2 regions of the Flintibacter sp. genome follow, and region 2 is predicted to be linked to the other one. Evidence: riboswitches for the same ligand, from Rfam matches in the RefSeq annotation. Region 2 holds a riboswitch; the other holds the start of a gene.
What was found. Region 2 has a riboswitch for FMN ahead of ACLTXB_RS08680 (ECF transporter S component). Riboswitches for the same ligand answer to the same signal wherever they lie in the genome.
Positions count from the first base shown of each region.

Region 1: linked by a shared signal. The riboswitch ahead of ribD (bifunctional diaminohydroxyphosphoribosylaminopyrimidine deaminase/5-amino-6-(5-phosphoribosylamino)uracil reductase RibD) and the one ahead of ACLTXB_RS08680 (ECF transporter S component) in region 2 are both predicted to bind FMN.

Region 1 is NZ_JBKVXZ010000009.1:69,105-76,778, reverse strand. It holds gene ACLTXB_RS05575 (bifunctional 3,4-dihydroxy-2-butanone-4-phosphate synthase/GTP cyclohydrolase II) at 1-1,009, opposite strand, end outside; gene ACLTXB_RS05570 (riboflavin synthase) at 1,035-1,682, opposite strand; gene ribD (bifunctional diaminohydroxyphosphoribosylaminopyrimidine deaminase/5-amino-6-(5-phosphoribosylamino)uracil reductase RibD) at 1,663-2,769, opposite strand; FMN riboswitch at 2,926-3,040, opposite strand; gene ACLTXB_RS05560 (alanine/glycine:cation symporter family protein) at 3,230-4,621, opposite strand; gene ACLTXB_RS05555 (AfsR/SARP family transcriptional regulator) at 4,762-5,919, opposite strand; gene ACLTXB_RS05550 (amidohydrolase) at 5,930-7,372, opposite strand; gene ACLTXB_RS05545 (M20/M25/M40 family metallo-hydrolase) at 7,642-7,674, opposite strand, start outside.
Region 2 is NZ_JBKVXZ010000019.1:15,495-23,168, reverse strand. It holds gene ACLTXB_RS08710 (M56 family metallopeptidase) at 1-30, opposite strand, end outside; gene ACLTXB_RS08705 (BlaI/MecI/CopY family transcriptional regulator) at 31-411, opposite strand; gene ACLTXB_RS08700 (inorganic phosphate transporter) at 503-712, opposite strand; gene ACLTXB_RS08695 (anion permease) at 733-1,533, opposite strand; gene dinB (DNA polymerase IV) at 1,564-2,808, opposite strand; gene ACLTXB_RS08685 (YjdF family protein) at 3,030-3,449, shown strand; gene ACLTXB_RS08680 (ECF transporter S component) at 3,475-4,164, opposite strand; FMN riboswitch at 4,278-4,403, opposite strand; gene ACLTXB_RS08675 (SLOG family protein) at 4,558-5,070, shown strand; gene ACLTXB_RS08670 (epoxyqueuosine reductase QueH) at 5,067-5,648, shown strand; gene gltS (sodium/glutamate symporter) at 5,729-6,967, opposite strand; gene ACLTXB_RS08660 (DNA-binding domain-containing protein) at 7,245-7,674, opposite strand, start outside.

The sequences.
Region 1 (7,674 bases), on a different contig from region 2:
CGGTCCAGTACTCCCGCAGGTCGGGGGCAAAGCCCAGCTTCACATTGGCATCCACCGTGTCAAAGCCCTGCTCCTGGAGCTCATAGGCCTTGAGCTTGTTGATGAGGCCAATACCACGGCCCTCCTGGCGCATATAGAGTAGCACGCCCCGGCCTTCCGCCTCGATCTGCCGCATGGCAGCAGCCAGCTGCTGGCCGCAGTCGCACCGCCGGGAGCCAAACACATCCCCGGTGAGGCACTCGGAGTGGACCCGGCACAGGATGTCCTTGCCGTCGCCAATCTCTCCCTTCACCAGGGCCACATGGTGCTCCCCGGTGAGGTCGTTGACATAGCCGTAAATCTGGAACTCTCCAAAGCGGGTGGGCAGCTTGGCACATGCCTCCCGCACCACTTGCTTGTCGTGGAGGCGGCAGTAGTCCTGGAGCGCCTTGATGGTGATGACCTTCAGCCCCCACTCCTGGGCCTTCTCCAGAAGCTCAGTAGTGCGCATCATGGTACCGTCGTCCCGCATGATCTCGCAGCACAGGCCGCAGGGGGTCAGCCCTGCCAGACGGCACAGGTCCACCGTAGCCTCGGTGTGGCCGTTGCGGGTGAGCACGCCGCCCCGCCGGGCCACCAAGGGGAACACGTGGCCGGGCCGGCGCAGGTCCTCAGGCCGGGTAGCCGGGTCCACACATTTGCGGCAGGTGTAGCCCCGCTCCTGGGCGGAGATGCCGGTGGTGGTGTCCACGTGGTCGATGGAGACAGTGAAGGCGGTGCAGTGGTTGTCGGTATTTACCTTTACCATCTGCTCCAGCCCCAGACGGGCAGCCACTTCCTCGCTCATGGGGGTGCAGATGAGTCCCTTGGCATGGACGGCCATAAAATTCACATTCTCCGTGGTGGCAAACTGAGCCGCGCAGATAAGGTCCCCCTCGTTCTCCCGGTCAGGATCATCGATGGTGATGATGAGATGGCCCGCCCGCAGTTCTTCCAGGGCTTCCTCCACGGTGCAATAGGGATGTTCCATGGTTAAAAATCCTCCTTATATGTGCTTAAAATCCGTGCTGTGCTAAAAATTCCAAGGTGAGGGAGCTCTTGGCCGTCTCTTGGGGCTGGGGCCGCAGCAGCTTCTCCACGTACTTTCCGATCACGTCGTTTTCCAAATTCACCGTGTCGCCGGGCCGCTTCTCACCCAGGGTGGTGACAGCCACTGTGTGGGGGATGGCGGAGATGGAAAACCAACTCTCCCCCACTTCCGCCACCGTCAGACTGATGCCGTCGATGGCGATGGACCCCTTCTCCACGATGTAGCGAAGCAGCTCCTGGGAAGCGGAGATGGTGTACCATACCGCGTTATCGTCCTTCCGCAGGGCGGTGATGGTACCGGTTCCGTCGATATGGCCGGAGACGATGTGTCCGCCGAAGCGGCCGTTTGCTGCCATGGCCCGCTCCAAATTCACGTGGCTGCCCACCGTCAGACTGCCCAGTGAGGAACGGTTCAGGGTCTCGTGCATCACGTCGGCGGTGAAGCCGCTACCGTCCACGGTGGTAGCGGTGAGACACACCCCATTGACCGCCACACTGTCCCCAATCTTCAGGTCAGACAGGATATCCTTCGCCGCAATGGACAGTACCGACGAGTGCTGTCCCCGGCGTACGGAGCGGATGCTCCCCAATTCCTCAACGATCCCGGTAAACATGGTGTTCTACCTCGCTCTCCAGCAAAAAGTCGTCCCCTAGGGGGGTGATGGTGGTGTTGATGAGCTGCACCGCCTGGTCGGGGGTCTCCACCCCCAGCCCTTCCACCGGGGACTTGGACGCACCGCCGCCAAAGAGTTTGGGCGCGATGTAGGCCTGCACCTTCTGAACCAGTCCCTGCTCCAGAGCGGACCAGTTTAGGGTGCCTCCCCCCTCCAGCAGGACGCTGTCGATATTCTCCGCTCCCAGCCGGTCCATGAGGGCGGCAAGATCCACATGTTCCCCCCGCTCAGGCAGCATCCACACCTGGCATCCAGCGGCCTCATAGATGGCCCGGCGTGCTTCATCAGGGCAGGCGGTAGCCAGAATGGTCGGCACCTCCTTTGCAGTGCAGACGATCTGGCTCGTCAACGGCGTACGTAAATGGGTATCACAGATGACCCGGATGGGGTTCCGTCCTCCCTCCATGCGACAGGTAAGCAGCGGGTCATCGGCCAACACGGTCCCCACGCCGGCCAGAATGGCCCGGTAGCGGTGCCGGTCCTCATGGACCCGCTTTCGGGCCGTTTCCCCGGTGATCCATTTGGATGCCCCAGTGCGGGTGGCAATCTTTCCGTCCATAGTCATGGCGTATTTCAGAACCACATAGGGTCGGCGGGTGGTGATGAAGTGGAAAAACACCTGGTTGAGGGCGTCGCAGGCCTGCTTGCACACCCCCGTCTCCACCTGGACGCCGTGCGCCCGCAGAATGTTTAACCCCTTTCCCGCCACCAGAGGGTTGGGGTCATTGGAGCCCACCACCACGCGGGTAATGCCCGCGTCCAGAATGGCCTGGGTGCAGGGCGGTTGGCGGCCCTGATGGCAGCAGAGTTCCAGCGTAACATAGAGGGTTGCTCCGGCGGGCGAACCGGTACAGTTTTTCAGCGCCTCCCGCTCCGCGTGGAGCTCTCCGTACCGGGTGTGCCACCCTTGTCCGATGATCTCTCCATTCTTCACCAGAACAGCTCCCACCATGGGATTGGGTGAGGTCCAGCCCATCCCTCGCCGGGCCAACTCCAGGGCCAGGTTCATATAGTCGGTATCGTTCATCCTGTGCCTCCTGAAAAAGAAAATGCCTTGAACGGAATCGTTCAAGGCATCATGGTGCAGGAAAGCAAATCAAAACCTGCCGCAAAAAAAGAAAACTCCGGAATGATACCATTCCAGAGCAACTTCATGCGCGCAGGTATATGACTCCCCGCAGTACACGATCTTCTTCCATCCAGACTATACTGTCGGCCCCGGAATCACACCGGGTCATGCCTTTCGGCTCGTGGGCTATACCACCGGTGGGGAATTGCACCCCGCCCTGAAGATCCTGATTCAATTTACCACAGTATACTACCAACGGCCGCTCTTGTCAATTCCCCCCAAAAAAGTCGCAGCACCTCCTTTGTCATATGGCAGATACACAATCCCTTTCTCTCACAGCATATGATACGCCCGGGGCCAAAAGCAGAAGCTTTCGGCCCCGGGCGCATATGAGGAAAAAAGGTTGGCACGTTTGGGATTACTTCTTCGCGTGCTTTCTCGCCTTATCCCGCAGGTAATACTGCTCGCCGGTGAAGAACTCGTTCTTCAGGTCCCTCACCTCACCGCTCAAAGCGATCAGCGCAATCATGTTGGGTAGGATGACCAGAGCCAGGAAGAAGTCCAGGAACTGATACAGGAACTCCAGGCCGCCGAACACGCCGAAGAGGATGGCAGCGATGTAGATAAACTTCCAAATACGAGAGAACTTGTAACCAAAGAGGAAGCGGGCCTGACGCTCACCGTAGAACACCAGCACGATGACGGTGGACAGCACGAAGAGCAGGATGGAGATGGTAACCACATAGTCGCCCACCTTGCCGAACACGGTCTGGAAGGCCATGGAAGGCATAGCGGCAGCCTCGCTGGCGGGAACGGCCTGCCAAGCGCCGGTGACCAGCACCACCAGAGCGGTAACGGTGCAGACGATCAGAGTGTCCAGAGTGATCTCAAAGATACCCCAGAAGCCCTGACGGACAGGGTGGTCGGTCTGAGCGGTGGCATGGGCGATGGGAGCGGTACCCATACCGGCCTCGTTGGAGTAAGTGCCGCGGGCGGCGCCCCAGCGCAGAGCCAGAGCCAGAGTGGAACCGGCAAAACCGCCCACAGGAGCCATAGGAGCAAAGGCGCTTTCAAAAATCAGGACAAAGACGCCGGGGAGCTTATCGATGTTGACGCCGATAACCACCAGGGCACCAATGACATAGATCAGAGCCATAACGGGAACCAGGCGCTCGGTAACCTGAACCAGACGCTTGGTGCCGCCCACCACGATGACCAGAACGATCAGGGCCATGGCGATGCCGGTAGCGATATCAGGAATACCCAGGGTGGCTGCATTCTGCGCAGCGGAAACGGTCTGAGTAGAGATGGACGGGATGATCTCGATCATCAGGAAGAAGGCGAACCAGCCGGCCAGGAACTTACCCAGGGCCTTGTTCTTAAAACCTTTGGCCAGGTAGTAGGTCGGTCCGCCTACATACTCGCCACTGGCATCCTTTTCCCGGTACTTGATGCCCAGAACGATCTCAGAGAACTTGGAGGCACAGCCCAGCAGGGCAATGATCCACATCCAGAACACGGCACCCGGGCCGCCAAATGCAATGGCTACCGGAACACCTACGATGTTTGCCGCGCCGATGGTGGATGCGATGGCCGCCGTTGCGGCCTGGAAAGGAGAAATCGCGTTGGGATCTTCAGGCTTTTTCATCATCTGTCCGAACGTCTGTCCCCACATGTAAAACAGATGCCGGAACTGGAAAAACCCAAGACGAATGGTGAGGAACAGGCCGCCGCCGGCCAGGATAATCATGAGCGGGGGACCCCAAAGCCAGTTGGTAAAGTCTACGATTGCTTTCACGATTTGATCCACAAAAACCCCTCCTTCGTTTTTCTGCATTATACCGCTGAAGTGGTTTTCTCTGTATTTTATTGAAAGGGCACAAACGTTTGTTTTTTTATTTTTTTGTTTTTGTGGAAATTTAAGTTAAACCTCAAATAAACACCATGGGTTTATTGGGGATATAACCGGAAAACATCGGGACATGTACGTTGGAGATAGCGCAGGGCATGACGTGAAAAGGGATCTGCCATCGCCTCCTGCTTGAGGTAAACCGTGATGCAGTAAGTCTTGGACAGCTGGGTGATCAACCCCCGCAGCGAGTTCAGCAGTCTTGCCTGAGAGACCTGGCGGCAGTCGCCCTCCAACCCATAGGTAGGAATTAGGGCCGATTGTATGCTGGACAGATCTTCCAGAAATACCTTTGGGATCTGATTGACCACGGTACGTTCACAGGCACAGGTCAGCAATTCGATAAACTCGCTGAGCAGCAGGCCGGAAATCACCGCGGTATCCTCATTTCCCGACAGTTCCAGCGTCAGTTCCTCCAGCGTCTCCCCCCGCGGGGACAGCTCCTGCTCCTGGGAAGTGATCTCCAGATATAGCTCACGCAGGGTCTTGGAGGGTGCCAGATTCAAATCCTTCCGCAACAGGTCCTCACAGGATTGATACCAGCGCAGTGCCGCATGCCGCTCGCCCTTTTGAAGACACAGCTTCATGATCCGGCAGTAATACTTTTCCTCGTAAGGGTTGATCCGCAGCAGGGCGCGCAGCGCCTCTTCCGCCCGGTCGATATCCTGGTTTTTGATATAGCTGTCGTAGAGCTGCTCCAGATTCTGCTGAGACAGCTTCTGATAGCGGGTGCGTTCAAACAACAGCCAGTCGTTGAACTCGTCGCTGTCCCGGATATAAAAGTCCTCTAAAAATTCCCGGCTGAGAATTTCATTGATCTCCAGAAGAATATCCGCAGGCGCATCTTCGTCATGGATTTCAAGCAGCTGCTCAAGCCGTGTCAGGTCAGAGGTATACCGGTAGGCAGGGTTGATTCCACAGAAATCTTTTGACGTGATCAGGAATTCTGCTCCGTTTTCATCCGGCGGAATTACCTTTTTGATGTTCCACAGGTTATAGCGCAGATTATAGGTTGCGGTATCATAGCTCTCCGCCCAAAACATGGAGGCCAGTTTTTCCCGGGTGACCCGGCGCTGCTCGTGGCAGATTAAAAATACCAAGATAGCCAGGGATTTTGCGCTCAGTCGGGTGGTCACTGGCTTGCCTGAAACAAAGAATTCTGCAGAGCCAAACATCTGAATGAACAATCCTTGATCCATGGCTGCCTCCTTAAAGATTGTGATAGAGAACAGAGCCAGACTTGATGGTCATGATGATTTCCGCGGTAATAATGTTTTTGGGGTTGGTCAGGAAAATGTTCCGGTCGGTGACCGTCAGATCTGCAATTTTCCCGATCTCGATCTCCCCCTTGTAGTCCTCCTCCCGTACCGCCCAGGCTGCGTCACGGGTAAACATGGACAGCGCCTCTTCAATGGTCAGGCGGTTCTCATCCACCGGAGGATTGACTGCGGCATAGATTCCTACCAGAGGATTGACGGGAGTCAGACCGCTGTCCGAGCCGCCGCAGATCCGGATGCCCGCGTTGCGGATTTCCCGGAAGGGATTGGTTTGTCTCCAGCGCTCTCCCAGACGTTCGGCATACATGCTGTGGCTGCCGCCGTAGTAATACTCGAAGGCCGGCTGCATAGAAAACGTGAGGCCCAGGGCGGCGGCCCGTTTACGCTGAAGCTCTGTGGTAAGCTCTGCATGCTCGATCCGGTGGCGGAGATAGACATTTCCTGTCTTCTGCCGGGCATACTCATGGGCGATCAGCGCCTGTTCCATGGCCCGGTTTCCTACCGCATGCAGAGAAGTATCCAAATCAGCCAGGTAACAGCGCAAGAGGAAAGAATTCAATTCCTCCTGGGAATAGTTCAAGGTTCCGTTCCCGGGATGGTCCTCATAATTGCTGAGCAGGGCTGCATTTCCCGAGGCAAAGGAGCCGTCCAGAAACAGGTCGCCGATCCGGGATAACCCCAGCCTTTTGACTTTTTCCGGCGAGGTCGTTCCAAAGTAGATGGCAATATCCAGCGGCAGTTTTGGCCCGCAGGAGGCCAGAAATTCCGCGTCCGACTCCGGGAAACCGTAGCCGCCCTCCATGGCGTGGATGGAGGTAACTCCCTTTTTCAGCAGCCGTCCGGACAGCTCATAGACTGCCCGCTCTTTATCCTCCCAGGAATAGCTGTCTGCCGTCTTCCGGCGCAGAAAGGCGTTCGCTTTCCCACGGAAAATTCCTGTGGGCCGCTGACGTTCGTCCAGTTCCACCCCCTCCATGGTAAAGGGGACGCGGGAACTGTGCAGCGCCCGGGTGTTGAGCACGGTATAATGAAAGTCCCGGCTTTCAATCAAAACCGAATAGTCCCGCAGATAGTGGTCAATGACATTGCGGGTGGGAGGTCGCTTTTCCTCCAGGTCCGATACCTCCAGGCAGCAGGCATGCACCGTGCTCTCCTGAGGATGCCGTTCCACCCAGTCCTTCAGCCGCTGCCCGATTTCTTCAAAATTCCGGGAGCCGTTAAGATTCACTTTCATGCGGTCCACGGCGCTGGGCACAAAATGGACATGGCTGTCGGAGAAACCCGGAAGCACCAGGTTTCCCTTCAGATCAATGGCCTCCTCCGCATCCCGGATATAGGTCGGTTCCCAACTGCGGTACCCCGCATCCTGAATCATGCCATTTTTGATCCAGACCCACGTGTAATGCTTTTTTCCTCCAAAGCGAAAAAAATTCCCATTATACAAAAGCAGCGACCGGCCATGGGCAGAGCCTGCGCTGAGCGTCATTTTTCCAGAATGTGCAGGAGTTTGGAGCATACAAGGTCTCCCCCTTTCGCTTGGGCTTATTATATATGAATAAAAATTAAATAGCAATCACAATAATCTTGTGCAAAATATAAGATGCGGCGCAGCAGGGATTGCTGCGCCGCGTTTCAAGCTTCCAGTTACTGAGGATCGTCATGGAGCAGGTTCATAAC
Region 2 (7,674 bases):
CCAGACCACGCGCAAAAACAGGGTCTCCATTTACATGCCCCCCTTTTCCTCCAGCTCATCCAGATAGGCCCGCAGCTCCTCCACCTCGCTTTGGTCTAACGCTCCGCCGTCGTGGAGGGCGGCGGCAAAGCGCTTGAGGGACCCCTCGTACAGCTTTCCCAGGATGGCGCGTCCCTCCTGGCGGCGATAGGCCTCCCGCTCCACCAGCGGGGTGTAGCGGTTCGTTTTCCCCTCCTTGCGGCAGGCCAGATAGCCCTTCTCCTCCAGGCGCTTGAGGTAGCTGTGCAGGGCGCTGGCGGTAAGGGGCCGTTCAAGCCGCTCCAAAATAGCGGGCGCGGTGGCCTCCTTCAGCTCCCACACCACCAGCATAATGTCCAGCTCCGACTCGGGCAGACGGGGATAGTCCTTCATGGAGCACTCCTCCTTTCTATTTCTGCATTTGCAGATCTTTCAATAATATTCTACATTTGCAGAAATTGATTGTCAAGAAGTTTTCCCCAATTTATTTCCAAATGTGCAAAAAGAACCGCGCCATGCTCCACCCCAGGACCACGCAGCCGGGGAAGGTGAGCCCCCAGGCCAGGGTAATGGTACCCGCCACCCTCCAGTCCGCCTTCTTTCCCCCGGCACAGCCCACTCCCAGCAGAGCGGCGGTGCGGGTATGGGTGGTGGAAACGGGCAGGCCCAGCACCTGGGCCCAACAGGGCAGCACCACCTGCCACGTCGCAGAAGCTACCCCATCCAGGGGTTGAGGGTCACCATCTCCGGCCTACGGTATCGATGATCCGCCGTCCCCATTCCGGTGCCCAGCGCCATTCCCACCGCGCAGAACACCAGCAGCCAAAGAGGCACTACAAAGGTCTGCTCGTCCTGCCGTCCCTGGACCAGAGCCGTCCCCAGCAGAAACACCCCCAGAAACTTCTGGCCGTCCTGCGCTCCGTGGAAAAAGGCGGTGGCCGCCGCTCCGGGAAGCTGAAGGCAGCAAAAGAGGCGGTCCGATCCCTTCCATGTTCCGGCCCACCGTCCCATCTGCCGCCCACACCAAAATCCGGCTGCGGTGGACAGCAGGAGGCCCAGCAGCACTTTCCCCCAGCTCTCCCAGCGCACACAGTTCCAGCTTCCCTCCAGGGCCACCGCCGCCCCGGTGATCCCCGCCACTAAGGCGTGGCTCTCGCTGGTAGGGATACCCCACCGCCAGCACACCACTGCCCAAATCACTACCCCTGCCATTCCTGCGCTCAGAGCAATGGAGGCCGCCCGTGGGCCGCCGGAAAAGGCGGCGATGGAGTAGACCGTCTCGGCCACCGAGGCGTTTACCGCCGTCACGCAGCACACTCCGGCAAAGTTGCACACCGCCGCCAGAATTACCGCCCGGCGAAAGGGCAGCGCTCCCGTGACCACCGCTCCGGCAATGGCGTTGGGAGCATCGGTCCAGCCGTTGACCAGCAACACCCCCAGGGTAAGCAGCGTAAACAGGGCCAGAGCCGGGGTTTCTCCCAACTGCTGCAAAAAGGCAAAAAAAGAGTGGGACATGAACTCACCTCCATGTCCCACGGTATGTCCCTATTTTGGATGATATGCGCCCCCCGGCGGCGGAGCGTGCCGCTCCCGGTCCATCCCCTTGGGGGTGGACGCCCGGCCAATGGCCCCCTTGCCGTACTTGTCCCGGATGGCGTCCATGGCCCGGTCCAGCTGCTCCAGTCGCTGACGCTTTTCTTCCTCCGCCTCGGCAAACAGGTCCTGCTGAGCCACGGCCTCGTCCTCAGCCACCAGATAGATGGCGGTAACGGTGAGCGCCCGCACCGGCAGGCTCATATTCCACAGCTGGTCGGCCAGATCCATGGCCTCCCGGGCCAGCTCCCGACTGAGATTGGTCGGGTGGTCCAGCTGCTTCTGGCGGCTCACATCCCGAAAATCCGGGTCCCGAACGGTGAGAGCCACACCGCCGCACTTCATACCATGGCGGCGCAGGCGGGCGGCTACTTGGTCGGAGAGCATGGCAATGCCGGAGGCGATCTCCTCCCGTCCCTGGAGGTTTTTAGGAAAGGTCAGCCCGTTGCCCACCGACTTGGGGGGCGCGTGCTCCCCCGCCGGAGCCACCGGAGCGCGGTCCAGGCCGTTGGCGTAGTCGTGGAGCTGGGCTCCCGGCCGCCCCAACAGCTGATAGAGGGCCTCCCGGTCAAACCGGGCCAGCTCACCAATGGTGCGCACCCCAAACTTCTCCAACGTGCGCCCCGCCGCCCGGCCCACAAACAGCAGGTCAGTCACCGGGAGAGGCCAAACGATGGTTTTGAAATTTTCGGGAGTGATACAGGTGGTGGCGTCGGGCTTTTTGTAGTCGCTGCCCAGCTTGGCAAACACCTTGTTGAAGGACACCCCCACCGAGATGGTCAGCCCCAGCTCTCCCCGCATCCGCTCCCGCAGGCGATCGGCCAGGGCTGCCGCTTCCCCTCCGAAGAGATGGAGGGTGCCGGTGACATCCAGCCAGCTCTCGTCGATACCAAAGGGCTCCACCAGATCGGTGTACTCCTGGTAGAGCTCATTGACCCGCCGGGAGTATTCCCGGTACCGGTCATGGTGGGCGGGCAGCAACACCAGATCCGGGCACTTTTTCCGGGCCTGCCAGATGGTCTCGGCAGTCTTTACCCCGAACCGCTTGGCTGGCTCATTTTTGGCCAGGATGATGCCGTGGCGGCTCTCCGGGTCGCCGCACACCGCCACGGGCAGGTGGCGCAGCTCCGGGTGGCTCAGCAGCTCCACCGAGGCGTAAAAGCTATTCAGATCACAGTGGAAAATCACCCGCTCCACGGCCCCACCCCCTTTTCTTTATCATAGCGCGTCCGCCCATTTATGTCAAACAAACGTTCTGTTTTCTCCATTGACATCCGCTTCTCTCCCCGATACAATGGGGCTGGAGATAAAAACACAGGGCGGTTGGTAGTCCGTCCGCGGGCCGCGCTCCCGTCAGTAGCCTTCCCTCCCGGGTCGTCCCTTCTCCATATTCACATTTTTATGGGAGGAAACTGAATATGGAACGGAACATCAGCCAGTTCACTGTGTTGTTCCAGCCCCCCTTCTGGGTAGGCATTGCCGAACGCTGGAGTCAGGACGGCTACCAGGCCGCCCGGGTGGTTTTTGGGGCGGAGCCCACCGACGCCCAGTTGTACCAGTGGCTCCAGAGAGAGTGGCCCCGGCTGCCCTTTGGCCCTGTCTTACCAGAGACGGCCCCCCGGCCAGCCTTGGCTAATCCAAAGCGGATGCAGCGGGAAGCCGCCAAAGCCACCCAGCCAAAGGGACTGGGTACCAAAGCCCAGGAGGCCCTCGCCCGTCAGCGGGAGGCCGTTGGTTTGGAGCGACAGGCCCGCCGGGCCGCCCAAAAACGGCAGACACAGGAGGAACGCTTCCGGCTCCGTCAGGAAAAAAAGCGCGAAAAGCGGCGCGGGCATTAAGCCCGCGCCGCTTTATTTTATCAAATCAGATTACACCGGCCAGCACCAGAGCAAACACCACAAAGGTGGCCAGCAGAGCCAGAGAGAACAGCACGAAACCAGCGCTGATCTTCTTGGCCTGGGTGCTCTGAGAGGGAGGCACCACGCCGGCACCCCGCAGGGCAGCCACCACAGGGGGATAAATGAGCAGGGTAGCAGCCATGTTCATGCCGCCCTTCGCCAGGTTAAAGGGCAGGAACAGGGTGGGCAGCATGGCTGCCACATCCGCCCGGGAGAAACCAGTCATGTACAGGGGGGTGATGAGGTAGTTCCACAGCAGCATCACCGCGGTCAGGGCGACTACACCGCAGGCCAGGCCCAGCACAGCGCCCTTCTTGGTGTGCATCTTTTTGTAAATGAAGGATGCGGTGCAGCAGAAGGCACAGGTAGCCAGGGCGTTCATGATAAAGCCAATGGGACCGGTGGTGCTGATGGTGATCATCTCGATAAACGCCACCAGAATAGAGATGATGGCGGCAGCCATAGGACCAAAGGTGAAGCCGCCGATGCAGATGATTACATCTTTGAAGTCAAAATCCAGGAACATGACGCTGGGCATCAGCTTGGAGGCCAGCATCACAATGTAGGCGATTCCGGTAAGCATGGCCATGCTCACCATCACTTTGGTATTCATTCTGGAGCGGGCGGAGGTGCTGGTCATGGAAGGTGCGGACATAAAAAAACACTCCTTTTTGTTTGATACATCTGAAAGAGCATGTCTTCCAGGTGTAAAACAATCAGGGAGGTGCGCTTTATGCATGCCGGAACGGCATACACTATTGTTTTGACACACATCTTCTTCCATCCGGACTATACCGTTGGTCCCAGAGTTTCACCGGGTCAGCGGACCTGCTTGCAGGTCCGGTCGCGGACTATACCGCCAGTGGGGAATTTCACCCCGCCCTGAAGACATATCATTCAGTTGTCCATGTCTTATTATACACGGCGCAAAGAAAATTGCAACCCCCCGTTTTTTGGCAAATTAGAACAAATATTCGACTCTCCGTTGACTTTCCCTGTCCGCTATATTACAATGATTCCAAATCCCTGTCGGAGAGGAGGACCTGCCATGGACAAGAGCACCACCTGCTGCTTTACCGGCCACCGCCCGGACAAGCTGCCCTGGGGCACCCACGAGGATGATCCACGCTGCATGGCGCTGAAGCAGCGGCTGGACGCTGCCCTGATGCAGGTCTATGACGGAGGCGTCCGCCATTTTATCTGCGGCATGGCCTGGGGAGCTGATCTCTACTTTGCCGAGGCGGTACTCGCTCTGCGGGAGCGTCGGCCCGGAGTCACCCTGGAGTGTGCCCGCCCCTGCGAGAGTCAGGCCCACAGCTGGCCCAAGAAAGAGCAGGAGCGCTATCAGTCCATTCTGGACCAGTGCGACTATGAGACTCTGGTACAGCACCGCTACGACCGCTTCTGCATGATGCGCCGCAACCGCTACATGGTGGACCACGCCGCCCATATTCTCACCGTCTACAACGGCGTGCCCCAGGGGGGCACGGCCCAAACTTTGTTATATGCCATTCGGAAGGGCCTGCTGGTCCATCCGGTACCACTGGAGGAAGAAACATGAACACGCTCATGCACATCTGCTGCGCCCCCTGCGCCAACCGCCCCATCGCCCAGCTGCGGGAGGAGGGACACTCTGTCACCGGCTTCTGGTTTAACCCCAACATCCACCCCTATACCGAGTACCAGGCCCGGAAGGCCACCCTGGAGGGCTACGCCAAGGAGATCGGCATGAAGCTGATCATCGGCGGCCGGTATGACCCGCGCTCCTTTATTACCAACGTAGCCGACAACATCGACGGCCGCTGCGCCTACTGCTACCGGGTGCGCATGGAGGAGACCGCCAAATACGCCGCCGAGCACGGGTTTGACTCCTTCACCACTTCCCTGCTCATCTCCCCCTACCAAAAACACGATGCTATCGCTGCCATTGCCCGGGAGATGGGACAGCAATATGGAGTAGAATTCCTCTACCGGGACTTCCGCCCCCTGTTTCGTGAGGGACAGGACTTTGCCCGGGAGCACGGCTTTTACATGCAGAAGTACTGCGGCTGCATCTTCAGCGAGGAGGAGCGCTACATGGCCGCCAAGTGGAAGAAGGAGGCCAAGCGCCGGGAGCAGGAAAACGCCGGCCTGACTTGATGCTGCTTTTTCTTTTGAATATAAAAAAGCCAGTCCCGATTGGGACTGGCTTTTTCGTTTGGCTGGGAAACTTTCTGAACTTAGCCGAAGATGGGCAGGATGTTCAGGAAGCCGGTGATGATCAGGCCGTTGAAGAAGTCGATGAACAGGGAGCCGACCAGAGGCACTACGAAGTAGGCCTGAGGAGCGGGACCATAGCGCTTGGTAACAGCCTGCATGTTGGCCATGGCGTTGGGGGTAGCGCCCATGCCGAAGCCACAGAAGGCAGCGGTCATAACAGCGGCCTCGTAGTCGCGGCCCATGATGTTGTACACCACGAAGCGGGCGTAGAAGTACATCAGGATGGTCTGAGCAGCCAGCATGGCGATCATGGCAACGGCGACGCTGGCCAGCTGCCACAGAGCCACGGACATCAGAGCGATGGCCAGGAAGATGGACAGAGAAACATTGCCCCACAGGTCCAGAGCGCGGGAAGGCATCACGATGTGCTTGGCATCGCAGAAGTTACGGATAACAGCAGCGATGAGCATGGCGCCGATGTAAGTGGGGAAGGTGAAGCTGAAGTGGAAGTTGCCGATGTTGATCTGGATGCCGTTCAGAGCGGCGGTGAGCAGGGTGCCCAGGCCGGCGGCAACGATCAGCAGGATAGCGGCGTTGGTGAAGGAGTCCACGTCCACGCGCTCAGCCTTCTCACGGTCGGCCTCGCTCATGTCGTTCAACTCCACACCGGTCTCGCTCTCGGTGGACTTCAGGTTGTACTTGTTGATGATGCCGCGGGCAGTGGGGCCACCCATCAGGGAGCCGGCCACCAGACCATAGGTAGCGGCAGCAATGGCAATGACGTTGGCGCTCTCAATGCCCATGTCCTCCATCAGAGGACCATAGGAGCCAGCAGTGCCGTGGCCGCCAACCATGGGGATGGAGCCGGTGCACAGGCCCAGGCGCAGATCCCAACCGAAGACGCCGGCCAGGATGGAGCTGAGCACGTTCTGCAGGCACACCATCACGATGGCCACCAGCAGGAAGGTGATAACCTTCTTGCCGCCCTTCTTCAGCAGGCGGAAGCAAGCGGTGTAACCGACGCTGGTGAAGAACAGGGTCATGAAGAAGTCCTTGACGTTAGAGTCAAAGGTGAACTCCACGATACCGCCCATGTACAGGCACAGGTGGACGATAGCGAAGATCAGGCCGCCCACCACGGGGGCAGGGATACAACACTTTCTCAGGAATTCAACGCGGTTGGTCAGGAATCGTCCCAGGACAAACAGCATCATGGCGATGGCTGCAGTCTGGTACATATTCAGAGCAATCTGGGGCATGTTTTCCTCTCTCCTTTTCTATGTACTAATTGGTTTCCCAGTTCCTACATGAGGGGATTTTACACAGCTTCCTTCAAATTGCTTCAAAATCCTACGGCGTAAAAATTTTTTCCCCAAATTTCACAATTTTTCGTTTTTCATTTTGGGGCATCTGACCACTTATTTACGATATTTTCCTGTTTCTTCCTCCTGATTTGTATTATCCTACCCTTTGACTTCCAAGATGGAAGATTATCGCAGAAATAGGTCAAGATATGCAAACTTACAGGTCAATGGGTCAATCTTCCTCCGCCAGCACCAACATACCATCCAAAAAGCATTTCAGGTTAGCCTTGCCCTTACTGCCCTTGCCCTGGATAAAGGCCATCTCCGCGCGCACCTCCTGGAATGGGAACAGCCGGGAGGCATACTGAGTAAAGACCTCGTTTCCATAGTCGTCCAGTCCCAGGCTGGCCAGATGGTTGAGCCCACGCTCTACCGCCCGGCGTGCCCGCTGCTCCATAGACTTGGGACTGTCGCTGAGCTGGGCACACAGGGCGCCCACCCCCACCTGGCACACCTGCTGGTGCCGGTCCAGCAGGTACATGCACATATCCATAATATCCTTTGCCCCTTTCTCTCCAGCCATGCCCAGCTGGCTCAGGGCATATTGAATCCGCTTGCGCTGCACATCAGAGCGAGACTGCCGCTCCACCACGGGAGTCTGC